4 regions of the Paenibacillus oryziterrae genome follow, and region 3 is predicted to be linked to each of the others. Evidence: predicted binding sites of a transcription regulator. Region 3 holds the regulator's gene; each other region holds the start of a gene.
What was found. The regulator Rex, encoded in region 3, represses fermentation and respiration genes when NADH is low (regulators of the CRP and FNR family bind a similar motif). The targets are predictions, from matches to a motif close to TTGTGAAATATTTCACAA.
Positions count from the first base shown of each region.

Region 1: nirB (nitrite reductase large subunit NirB) is a predicted target of Rex. The motif match lies at 1,720-1,737, and genes of this name have one in related genera.
Region 2: ACAN55_RS07110 (formate/nitrite transporter family protein) is a predicted target of Rex. The motif match lies at 1,469-1,486, and genes of this name have one in related genera.
Region 4: ACAN55_RS13095 (flavocytochrome c) is a predicted target of Rex. The motif match lies at 1,254-1,271, and genes of this name have one in related genera.

Region 1 covers NZ_JBGJZO010000007.1:162,081-165,269, reverse strand. Annotated here, with positions in the region: gene nirB (nitrite reductase large subunit NirB) at 1-1,612, opposite strand, end outside; gene ACAN55_RS10635 (hypothetical protein) at 1,802-2,506, opposite strand; gene ric (iron-sulfur cluster repair di-iron protein) at 2,677-3,189, opposite strand, start outside.
Region 2 covers NZ_JBGJZO010000004.1:99,680-102,868, forward strand. Annotated here, with positions in the region: gene ACAN55_RS07105 (molybdopterin-containing oxidoreductase family protein) at 1-256, opposite strand, end outside; gene ACAN55_RS07110 (formate/nitrite transporter family protein) at 572-1,396, opposite strand; gene ACAN55_RS07115 (FAD-dependent oxidoreductase) at 1,674-3,038, opposite strand.
Region 3 covers NZ_JBGJZO010000003.1:211,160-214,348, reverse strand. Annotated here, with positions in the region: gene ACAN55_RS05690 (cell wall elongation regulator TseB-like domain-containing protein) at 1-302, opposite strand, end outside; gene ACAN55_RS05685 (amidohydrolase) at 339-1,634, opposite strand; gene ACAN55_RS05680 (redox-sensing transcriptional repressor Rex) at 1,624-2,274, opposite strand; gene dinG (ATP-dependent DNA helicase DinG) at 2,356-3,189, opposite strand, start outside.
Region 4 covers NZ_JBGJZO010000010.1:118,797-121,985, forward strand. Annotated here, with positions in the region: gene ACAN55_RS13095 (flavocytochrome c) at 1-1,236, opposite strand, end outside; gene ACAN55_RS13100 (response regulator) at 1,344-2,060, opposite strand; gene dcuS (DcuS/MalK family sensor histidine kinase) at 2,057-3,189, opposite strand, start outside.

The DNA.
Region 1 (3,189 bases), on a different contig from region 3:
GGTGAAGCATGCCGAGATAGTAATTGATTGCCGGACGGCATTTGGAGCAGCCCTCTTCCTGCTTCCAACCGAGGACGTTCATCACTTCCTTAGTCGTTGACAGTCCCTTCGCTTCAATCTCGGCTACGATCTCATCGCGGCTGAGCGAGGTGCATCCGCAGATGCCCTGTTTCTCACTTTGCTGGAAGCTGTCACCGAGGACAAACTGCAGAATCTGCTCGACCACCGGTTTACAGCCGCCGCAGGAACGGGTAGCCCCTGTGCAGGCTTTGATTTCATCTACCGTAGTGAAGCCATTCTCAGTAACGGCATCCACAATCGCCTTCTTAGTTACACCGTTGCAACCGCAGACGATCTCTTCGTCCGCCATCGCTTCAACAGACATTCCCTTCTTCTCTCCGCTGCCGCAGCAGCCGGTTCCCATAACCTCTGCATAGATTTCGTCCGTCATTTCGGCCCCTTGCTTCACCAGCTTTTGAAGGCTAGCCGATTCCGTTACGTCCCCGAAGAGAACCGCACCGACAATAACGTTGTTTTTAAGCAAAATCTTCTTGTAGGTTCTCTTCCATTCATCTTTGGCGGAAATGACAGTATGTTCAAAGGATTCAATGAATTCTCCGGCAGAGAATACATCCACTCCGGAAATCTTCAGCTTCGTAGAAACTACAGAACCTTCATAAGGATTCGAATCTACTCCGCACAGATGTTTCGCCAGAACCATTCCCTGCTCGAACAGCGGTGCTACCAAGCCGTAACATACTCCCCGGTGTTCGGTGCATTCGCCTACGGAATACACATTGTCCATGGAGGTCTGCAGGTAATCATTGACCACGATTCCACGGTTCACTTCGATGCCGCTGTCTTTGGCTACTGCCACATTCGGCTTAATCCCCACTGCCATCACAACGAACTCGGCTTCCAGGCTGCTGTCATCGCTGAAACGCAAGCCTTCTACCCGGTGCGAACCTGTTAATTCCACGGTTTGCTTACCCATAGCGAATTTCACACCTTGACGTTCAAGCTCAGCTTGAAGCATGGAGGAGGCGCTGCGGTCCAGCTGCCGCTCCATCAAATCCTCCATCAGATGGACTACCGTAACGTCCATTCCAAGATTCACGAGTCCTTTTGCAGCCTCCAGACCCAGCAGCCCACCGCCGATTACAGCTGCCTTCTTATACTGCTGTGCCGCTGACAGCATAGACTCACAATCCGCAATGTCACGGAAACCTACCACACCATCCTTGTCGCTGCCTGGTATAGGCAGGATAAAAGAATTGGAGCCGGTGGCAATGATCACTTTATCGTATGGAATCGAGAGGCCGTTCGCAGTAATCACTTGCTGTGACTCACTATCGATTCGCGTTACTGTCGTATTGAGATGCAGAGTAATGTGATTGTCCTCATACCAACTCAAGCTGTTCAGAACAATATCTTCCATAGTTTTGCTGCCTTCAAGAACATAAGACAACATAATCCGGTTGTAGTTAGGGTGAGGCTCGCTTCCGATCACGGTAATATCATATAAACCACCAAGCTTCAGAATCTGTTCAATCGTGCCTACGCCTGCCATTCCGTTGCCGATTAATACTAGCTTTTCCTTATTCGATGTCATGGTTAAAGTGCCTCCTTAGGACTGCTGCTCATTGAATCTCTTCTTGTTTATCTATGAAAAGTATACGTTTCAATTTTGAACTGCATTTGTGATTGCAATCACAATAAATGTGAAACCTTTCACTAAGCAGCAAAAAGCCGGAATTCCCGCAGCGGGCTGCTGAGGAAATTCCGGCAATGGAGTAACTATTCATCTTAGTGTCAAAGCAAGCTCCACTTCATCCTGGGGACGAAGCTTCATATCCATTCCATTCTCCATGAGCAGCTTCTTGTTAACCTTCACACGCCACTGTTCATCCGTAAGCAGGACGTAATCCTTAACCTCTATCACATTATTGTTATCCTCGGATATCTTCACGAAACCACACTCTTCTAGTAAGCTTCGTACTGACGAATCCGCAGTAAAAGGCATAATGTACGAGTGACTGATCTCCGGTTGCTCTGTTCCTCCGTTCACATATAAGATGACCGATTGTATGTTCTTGGAGCTGTCGTAAGGCCATGCGACCAGCCCGATGTGATCCTCCGGATCTACCACATGATCCCATGCGTCGTGCTCCAGTTTTTTTCCGTCCAATTGAAGCTCCCAGTCCATATCCTGCATAAAGGACACCCCGTTAACAGAGACTATGCTCTTATCGTCCTGGGCAAATTCAACAAGCCCGCTGCTGCTCAGCAAATCACGTAAAGTGATGCCTGTTCTGTAGGCTCCGCTTAGAAGCTTATCTGCCCCTCCGGTAAACTCGGTGTCTCCAACATAAAATGACAGAAACGGTCCTCCGGAAGCTGCCGCTGCGTTCCCCACAGTATTGGAATCCGTTCGGGCTGAACAGCCGCTTACTGCTATGATGATAAATAATCCTACTATTCCCCGCCACAAAAGCTTGGTGGACATTCCGGCACCGCCTTATTTATAACCGCAGAGAATCCATCCCCATGGCCTATGTAGTATCCAATATTCACTACTATTAGAATACCCCAAGCAGGACCTAATGCTCAAATATTCTTCAGCCATTCCCATGAAAAAAAGAGCCCCCATAGGGCTCTATATCCAAGAGCAGTGAATTACTGGTATCTTGGGAACAGAATGTTATTCTCCAGATGCACGTGCTCAAAGGTCATGCCTTCCAGCTCTTCAAGGCGCGCATAGGTCAGGCGATACGTGGTGCAAGCGTGGGCTGGAGGAGTGAAATCGTCCGTAATCTTGCGGATTTGTTTCAAAATATCTCCGGCGGCATCATGCTCTCCTTCCAGATCGGTCAGGCCTGCACGCAGATCTGCGAGTGCTTCTTCGCTTGGACTGGCCATATAGTTCAGAATCTTCGGAAACTCCGTTTCTTCTTCCTTGGCTGTATGCTCCAGAAGCTCTTCTTTCAGAAGATGGAACAGCTTGTACAGCTCTGCCAGATGCGGGGAATCTTCTCCATGTACACGGAAGACCTTGGTTACATTTTGGCCAATAAGCGGCAGCTCTTCACGCAAATAGCGGTGGTGCTTGTTAACAATATGGTTAATCAGCTCTGCGGAGGGCGCGGAATTCCAAACCATTTCCTCCTCCAGAACAGGATACTCTTCAAG
Region 2 (3,189 bases), on a different contig from region 3:
CCCAGCTAATTCTTTCAAAGATGCCTTCACCCTTAGGCCCTACACGCCGCAGCGGATGCAACAGACGCCCCTCATGCTGTACCCTCTCTGCCATATGCCTAACTTTATTGCAAATAGCTCCACGGGTAAGCGGATGCTCGGGGTTGCCTTCGACTTTCGTTATTCTTCCATCCTGTTTATGCACCAATAATCCGCATGTACACGGGCAATCCAGCGGACACACCGCCGGGAATACACCGCTGACATTGCCACTCATAGCGTGTCCTCCTTCGTTACCCTTGCCTTATTGTTAAGTATTTAAGTTCAGCTTATATAGTCATATTCTATAATTGACGGAGTTACCCGTAAAGAAATACCCGAATTTCAAATGATTCGTAAGCGAAATCCCCGGGTAATAATAAGCATGAAACACTCCCTATTGCATTCGCCGTGAACCCGATTTCGTTCCCCCGAGTCGGCTTCCCGGCGAATTCTGTTTGAGTGGGCAACTTACACTTTCTTGTACTTAAAAAAAGCACCCGCAGTCAGCCGAATGGCTGATGCAGGTGCTTTAAGGTTATATTCGTTTTAATTATGCGTGCTTCTTAACTCCGCTTACTCTGTTATCCACCGATTGAATGGAAGCTGGCTCTTTACGCAGATAAGCTGCCCAATAAGCTGCTCCGACAAAGATCGCTCCGCCAACCAGATTACCCAGCCATACCGGGATAAAGTTCATCATATACTGGCCCCAGGTGAAATGGCCTTCAAAGATAGCTGCAGGAATCAGGAACATATTAGCTACAACGTGCTGGAATCCGATAGCGACAAAAGCCATGGTCGGGAACCAGATGCCAAGAATTTTACCACTAAAGTTATCTGCTCCATAAGAGAGCCATACAGCCAGGGCCACCAGCCAGTTACAGCCAATCCCTGAGATAAACGCCTGGAGGAAAGAATCATCCAGTTTATGCTGTGCAATGGCGACCAATTTGTCCAAATAAGCTCCGTCCGCGGTCAGGCCCACAATGTGTCCAAAGAAATAAGCAACGAAGAGTGCTCCAGCCAGGTTACTGAGGGTAATCAGAACCAGGTTCTTAATCGTTTCCCAGAAGGTAATCTTTCTGGCGATAAAAGCGAGCGGCACAGCCATCATATTGCCTGTCAGCAGCTCTCCTCCTGCCAGAAGCACGAGAATCAGACCGAGCGGGAATATCGATGCCCCGATAAAGCCGGCAATGGAACCCCATTCTGCTGGTGCACTGGCGATTACACGGATATCAAGCAGAAATCCTAGCGAGATAAAAGCTCCTCCGAGAAAACCAAGAATCAGTACGGTGCTGAGCGGATTATGCGCTTTTTTAATACCATTTTCAACCGTAACTTCTGCAATTTGCTGCGGTTTATTGTAAGCCATTCTTTCGATCTCCTTCATATTACTTTAAATTTGTTCCTTTATGCCCATTGTAACGTGACTGGAATCACATTAACGTGACATTTATCACATTAGAGGAAACTAAGTGAAAATTTTCACTGTCGTGTCAAATTTACGGTTCTCCTATCCATTCAAGCCCCCTCAACTGCTTCATTGGAATGCTACTAAAATCACGGTTTTCTGCAAATAAAAAACCAGCTATTCCGCGAGCAGCAGAAACCGGCTGGTTTTTTATAGTTGATATTCCATTAAGTGATCTTTATACCGTTACCGGCTCTTTACGGGCCACTGTCTTCGGCAGTGCTTGAAGTCCAGCGGTATTCAGGAAATTCCAGGGCTTGTTATAGTGAGGCTGGAAGAAGAAGTCGATAAAGGCGAGCTGATCAACGGTCATGCCGTTCTGGATGCAGACCGACACCGTATTGATGGACTGCGTCAGATCCATCTTCGACATGATCTGTGCGCCGAGAATCCGGCGGGTGGTTCGTTCAAACACCACTTTCAGCAGTACCTGTTCAAAGGTAGGCATGAACTCAGGACGGTAGTTATCCGTGATGACCACGGATTCTGCATCGATTCCCTCGTGCTTGGCTGCTTCTTCCGTAAGTCCGGTACCCGCGATGTTGTCTTCGTATATTTTGATACCCGATGTACCTTGTGTGCCCATATAAGGAATGGTGTTCGACACAAGGTTCCGTGCGACCAGCGTTCCCATACGTACGGCATTGGTGGCCAGCGGAATGTAGGCATGTTTACCGGTTGGATTGTAATGGATAGCGCAGCTGTCCCCGGCGGCAAAAACATCCGGTGCGCTGGTCTGCATGTAATTATCCACAATGATAGCTCCATTAGGAAGCATATCTACCTGCCCCTTCAGCAGTTCGGTATTCGGGCGGAACCCGATACACAGGATAACCAGATCGGTTTCATGCTCCCCTTTGTCAGTAATAACCTTATTAACCTTACCATCCATTCCGGCAAAAGAGCTGACCTTCTCCCCGAGTGCAAGCTTGATACCATGATCCTGCAGAGACTGTTCAATCGGAGCGGTGAATTCTGCGTCCAGATATTTACTCAAGATCCGGTCTTCCGCGTCGATCAGCGTCACCTGCTTGCCGTTCATTTGAAACGCCTCCACCAGCTCCACACCGATATATCCGGCACCTACTACCGTGATATGATTCACCTTCTGCGCTTCTTCAATAATCGTATTGGAGTGGCTGTAATTCTTCGAGAGTAAAATACCCTGCAGATCCATCCCCTCAAGCTTCGGCACAATCGGCCATGAGCCTGTAGTCATGATCAGCTTGTCGTAAGTATCCTCAAATTCTTCACCGCTGTTCAGGTTCTTGGCGCGAAGAGTTTTGTTCTTGGTATCGATATTTGTAACTTCATGACGCATATTCGTCTTAACTCCAAGTTCAGCAAGCTTCTCCGGCGAAGAGTAGAACAGACCTTGAGGATCTTTAACGACTCCCCCGACATAAAGGGCAATACCGCAGGACAAGAAAGAAATATTATCATTACGCTCATACACCGTAATTTCAGCGTCAGGATACAACTGGGCAGTATTTACAATGGCAGCGGTTCCTGCATGGGTACATCCGATCACAGCAACTTTCATCATAGTTCCTCCTCATTTTGTGAAGCCTATATAAGACCGCAAATCCAACAATGTGATTTAATTCACTTTATATGCCCATTATATTGTGATATTTGTCACAATGCAAGCTGGATAAACTTTCTTCGCATATTGTTCACAATTTTAAATATTT
Region 3 (3,189 bases):
CCATATACCGCACCGTTCCCTTCAGCTACCTTGCCATCGACAGTAAAGCGGACCCAGACCATCATGCCCGTCCCTGCCTTGTCCTTGCCTGTCAGCACCCAAAAGATCGAGTTCTCATCCCAAACGGATTTTTGCACCTTATCGACCTCAGTCAGATCCGTCAAGCTGTAGGCGGCTTTCATCGCTAGGCTCTGCTCCTCCCATTGGTCATCCATAATGAAGGCATAGAAACGGCTTAGTACAAACAGAAGGAGCAGCGCCACGCCAAACCCCAGCAGGATCCATTTTCTCCTCTTCCTCAAGGTTCAGCTTCCTTTCTCGTTAAAATTACACGTATCTTACCGCTTCAGCAGGCCCTCGAACGATTCCTGGGCTTTCCGGCGGATCATTTCCTCATCAAGAGTCAGGCAAGCACCGTTCTTCACAACCTGGCGGCCGTTCACCCACACATGCGCAACATCCTTTGCACTTGCTGAATATACCGCATGAGACAGCAGATCGGTATGCGGAAGCAGATGGGGCTGATCAATATCAATTGCTATAAAGTCAGCTTTCATTCCGGGAGCAAGTCTTCCCACATTGTTCAAGAAAAGCGAACTCGCGCCATACTCGGTAGCAAGCTGCAATGCCTGCGGAGCAGGGACAGCGGTAGGATCACCGCTAATTCCTTTATGAATCAACGCAGCCAGGCGCATTTCCTCGAACATGTCCAGGTTATTGTTGCTTGCCGCTCCATCCGTTCCAAGCGATACAGGCACACCTGCACGAAGCAAGTCGGTTACACGCGCAATGCCGCTTGCAAGCTTCAGGTTGCTGCCGGGATTGTGGGACACTCCCACCTTGTAACGGGCGAGAATTTCAATCTCCTCATCTTCGAGGTGAACACCATGCGCTACCAGTGATGGGCGAGTGAACATGCCAAGGCTCTCCAGGTGAGCTACGGGACGCAGGCCATAGTCTGCCACGTTCTGCTCGACTTCACGACGGGTCTCCGACATGTGGGTATGCATCGGGAGGTCCAGATCATGAGCAGCCTGAACAAATTTCACGAAAAATTCCGGAGGGCAGGTATATGGTGCATGTGGCGAAATCATCGACGTGATCCGGCCATCTGCTTTGCCATGCCAGGTACGGGCGAACTCGATAGCTTCCGCTAGCTTGTGGTTCTGTACATCCTCAGGGCAGAGTCCGATTACACCGCGCATCAGAACGGCACGGATTCCGGATGTTGAGACCGCTTCCGCGACACGATCCATATGGTCATACATATCGAGGAATGTCGTAGTCCCGCCTTTAAGCATCTCTAAGATCGACAATGAAGATCCCCAATACACATCGTCACCCGTAAATTTTTCTTCCATCGGCCACATTTTCTCCTGCAGCCATACCTGCAATGCAAGATCGTCCCCATAGCCTCTCAGCAATGACATTGCTGCATGTCCATGTGTATTTACCAGGCCCGGCATAAAGAGCAGGCGGCTACCGTCTACTACTTCAGCACCTTCATGATCAGGTTCTTCTTCGCCTATGTAAGTGATCAGATCATTTTCTATAATCATATATCCGCTTAGGACAGGTTTGTCTGTTCCGGGAACCGTAAATCTTCCGTTCCGGATAAAGGTTTTATTCGCCATGTTCAACTTCTTCCTTTCCATCTTGTAAATAATAAGCCAAGCTCTGCAAATCTGTAGTGAAATCTGCTGCATGAATCCGGATAGACGCTGGGGTCTTCAGAATAACAGGTGCGAAGTTCAGAATAGCTTCAATGCCTGAATCCACGAGGATATCCGCCACATTCTGCGCCTCTGATTCAGGAACAGTGATAATACCAATCCGTATGCCTTGCGCACGTATGGTACTTCCCAGTTCTTCCATTGGCTGTACAGTCAAATTATTAATCTTCTCGCCAATCTTCGGCTCGTAGGAATCGAACACTGCTGTAATTTTCATGGTGTCCTTCAAATAGGCATTATAGTTAGATAACGCATGCCCCAGATTACCGGCTCCAACCAATGCCACGTTGATTTGCTGGTCCAGCTTGAGGATATGCCGAATTTTTTCAATAAGGTAGCTGACATCATAACCAATGCCTTTTCTTCCGAAATCACCGAAATAGGCTAAATCCTTACGGATTTGCGCTGGATTAAGATCCAGCTTTTGTCCAAGCTCCTGAGAAGAGACGGTTGCGATTTCACGTTTGTGGAGATCGTTAAGAAAACGCAGGTAGATTGGCAACCTGCGGACAACAGCCTCCGATATTTTATCCGATTTCATATTTTCTCCTCCTATAAGGTTATATTCTGCATAAACGGAGATTCAAGTTCCGCGAGTAATTTTATTGTGTAAATCGGGCGTTTAGGAGACGCCCCCCTCCTCCAGCCATTCGGCAATACGCGGGACCATCTGGTCAGTCCGCATATGTTCCATTTTAGGTCCTGGCAAGGAATAAAGGAAATACTTACCGTAATAAGACTCAATTACCCGGGTATCATACACAATTACAATCCCCCGGTCTTTCGCAGTTCTCACGAGACGGCCAAAACCCTGCTTAAAGCGTATGACCGCCTGCGGAACCGACAGCTTCATAAATGGATTCTTCTTCTGTGCCTGCAGCAGTTCCGATTTCGCCTCTGCAAGCGGATGGTTAGGCGGTTGAAACGGCAGTCTGACAATCGCGAGACACGTCAGTGCTTCCCCGGGGATATCGACTCCCTCCCAGAAGCTGCTGGTACCCAGAAGTACGGAAGCACTGCTGTCTTGAAAACGGCGGATCAGCTTGCTTCTGCTTCCCCCTTCCACGCCCTGTCCCAGCACGGTGATGTCCTGCAGAGACAACGCTTCCTTCAAAGGATCATACACCTGCCGGAGCATACGGTACGAGGTGAACAACACCAGCATTCTTCCCTTCGTGGTTACCGCAGCTTCTGCGAGCGATTGCACCAGTGTATCAACAAAGCGTGCATCACCAATACTGCCTTTTACACTTGGGAAGTCTCTTGGGATTACTAATAACGCTTGCTCCCGGTAATGAAACGGCGAGGGAAGCTGAACCGTCATAAGGCGGCCTTCTTCCGCAGCTTCATTCAGACCCAGGTTATCGATCATAAATTGAAAAGATTTATCAACAGATAGTGTGGCCGAGGTCAGAACAATACTCTTTTTCTTATCAAAAAATAATTCCTTTAGCTG
Region 4 (3,189 bases), on a different contig from region 3:
CACACTGCTGTTCCATGTACCCAGTGTCGCTTTTAATTGATCCGCAGGAACATTCATTTCTGCAGCCAGCGCCTCAATCGTGTCGGCTGTTTTGACAAAGCCCATTTTCTCATATTGCAGAACGGCTTTAACACGGGATTTCACGCCGGAATCAAATACAAGATACGCTGATTTCTCAGGAAGTGTATTGATTGCAGCGGTAACTTTATCGCGGGTATCCAGTTCATTGGTGAAACGGGTGCCTTCACTGGAAACAAGGATTGCACCTTCTCCGCGGACAGCTTCCCCGATCAGATAAGATTTCTCCTGTTGCACGGTCGGGTGAACCTGGATTTGATCCATATCAACCGTTGTTCCACCTACTTGTTCGATCATCCGGATTCCGTCGCCGGTGCTACCGATCTGGTTGGTGGTTACGTACCCCTTCAAATCAGGTCTTACTGCCTCAATCATTTCCTTATTGGCACCGAAGCCGCCGGTAGTTACAACGACTGCTTTGGCTTCAATCGTTTTCTCATCAGTTTGGTTGAACAACACTTTGACGCCGTTCACTGTGCCGTCTTTTTGCGTGATTTCCTTCACGTCGGCATTTACAAACAGAGGAATACCTTTTTCTTGCAGGTTCTTAACCAGACCTTTAACCAGATATTGTCCAACCGCAGAGCCATCTTCAGGACGGTGTGTCCGTTTCTCGTTCATTCCGCCTGTGATGGTGATATTGTTCAAACGGATGCCGATGGAATCCAGCCAATCAATGGCGCTCGCTGAATTATCAACGAAGAAACGGAGCATTTCTGTGTCGTTCGTATCATGTCCGCCTTTTAAGGTCTCTTCATAAAACAAATCATTGCTGTCTTCAATGCCTTGTTTCTTCTGGAACTTCGTCTCCGATGCATTCATCCCCGAAGAAGATTTGGTCGTATTCCCGCCGGCAACCGGCATTTTCTCGAGAATAACCGGATTCAAGCCTTTGGCTTTGGCTTCGAGTGCGGCCGACATACCAGCACCGCCACCACCGACAATGATGATATCATATTTATCTTTAAGCTGATCATACGGAGTATAGCTTGCTTCGGATGCTCCCGAAACGGCTTCTGTTTTAGTCTCAGTTCCCTTGCTCTTGTTCTCATTGCTGCTGTTACTGTTGCTGCTGTTACTGGTGCTGTTGCCGCATCCTGCGATAACGAGCATAAATGTAAGAACGAGAATAAGAGCAGCTGCTGCTTTATTTTTCATGTTAAACCCTTGCCCCCTTGTGCATATTTTCACAATTATCATAGCGGCAAAGGCAGTACTCTTGGAAGTTTACGTAATTAAAGAAAACGTTTTGTAACTAAAGTAACTCATAAATATTTAGTGATGATTTCAGGACCCTCTGGGGTAATGCTGTATTTATATAGCGGCCTGCCTATCGCACCATAGTTAATATCCATGGCAAGAATTCCGGCATCACTTAAAAAAGCGAGATATTTGCGCACGGAAATACGAGAAATCGGCGCAACAGCAGAAATCTCCTCCGTGGAAAAGGAGTTCCCGGGCAAATTCCGGATCAGCTCCCACAGCGTGAGCAGCGTCTTTCCCGTCAAGCCCTTAGGAAGCTCGGGGCCAGGTGCCGGGCCATCGTCCCTGCGGTGTCCGACCAGCTTGTCCAGCTCTTCCTGCGAAAGATACTCCCTGCGGCTCATCATGGAATACTGCTCGCGATAAGCGGTCAAAGCCTCCTGAAAGCGTGAGAATTCGAACGGCTTAATGAGGTAATCCACCGCACCGAATTGCAGCGCCTTACGGATGCTCGCCTGGTCGCTGGCTGCCGATATGATAATCACATCTACAGTAGAACCGGACTCACGGATGTCTGCCAGCAGCTTCAAGCCATTGGTATGCTGCATGTATATATCCAGCAGAACGAGATCCACCGAATCTTTACGGAGCAGTTCTTCCGCTTCATCTCCTGAGGCCGCCCAGCCTGCATATTCAAAACCTTCAACCTGCTCCACATAATGCCTGTTGAACTTCGCAACCATTGGATCATCTTCAACAATCAGCACTCGGATACTCATCCCGTGTCCTCCTTTGCAGCATAAGGCACAACGGCCTGAAAATGTGTGCCGGATTCCGGTCCGGTGATAAGCGTTAGCGTTCCGTTCAAATGGTCTACACTTCGCTTCACCAGATACAATCCGATTCCCCGGTTCGTACCTTTCGTAGAGAAGCCATGCGTGAAGATATGCTCGCGCAACCTCTCCGGAACTCCGCCGCCTGAATCCTTAACGGTACAAGTCAACTGACCCTGCTCAACTTGAAATGACAATCTGATTTCTTTGAGCGCCCTGTCCTGCAGCGCTTCGATGGCATTATCTAATAAATTGCCCACAATGGTTATCAGCTCGTGGGTTATTTCAGGGTAATCTTCATCCGCTTCAGGCAGGAAGCTGTCCTCCTCCAGAATTAGCTGCACTCCGGCTTCACGGGCTCTGCTCAGCTTGCCGAGCAGAAATCCGGCCATTACCGGGTCCTTCACCTTACGTGTAAGGGAGCCGATATCCTCGTTGTAATGACCCACCGTCTCTGAAACATACTCTACCAGTTCATCATGTAATCCCATATGCGACATTCCCATCACAACATGCAGTTTGTTCATGAATTCATGCGTTTGGGCGCGGAGCGCCTCCGCATACAAGCTGACCCCGGACAGGCGCTGCGCGAGCTGGACCATTTCCGTCTTGTCACGGAATGTGATTACCGCGCCGCTGATAACTTCGTTCACGTGGATGGGCAGGCTATTGGCCAGCAGGCTAATACCGTTCAGGCTGATCTCCTCATCTTGCAAGGCCTGACCTCCCTCCAGTACGTCTCCCAGCCGCAGGTCCGGCCAATAATCCCTGATATCCTGATCTTTGAGGAATCCGCTGCTGTGGGCTCCATACCTCAGCAGCCGTTCGGCTTCCTGGTTCATCAGCGTTATTCTGCCTTGGTCATCCACAGCGATAATTCCCTCTCGCGTGGACTGCAGCATCGCACTCCGTTCTTCCAGCAGTTCCGATATCTGTACAGGTTCCAGTCCGAACATCAGATTCTTAATCTTGCGGGCCAGCAGCATGGCACCAAACGCACCAAGCACCGCACCTAGTGCGAGCGCAGCGGCAATAATCCATTTATTCTGCCCTACATTCTGTTCAACCTTGCTCA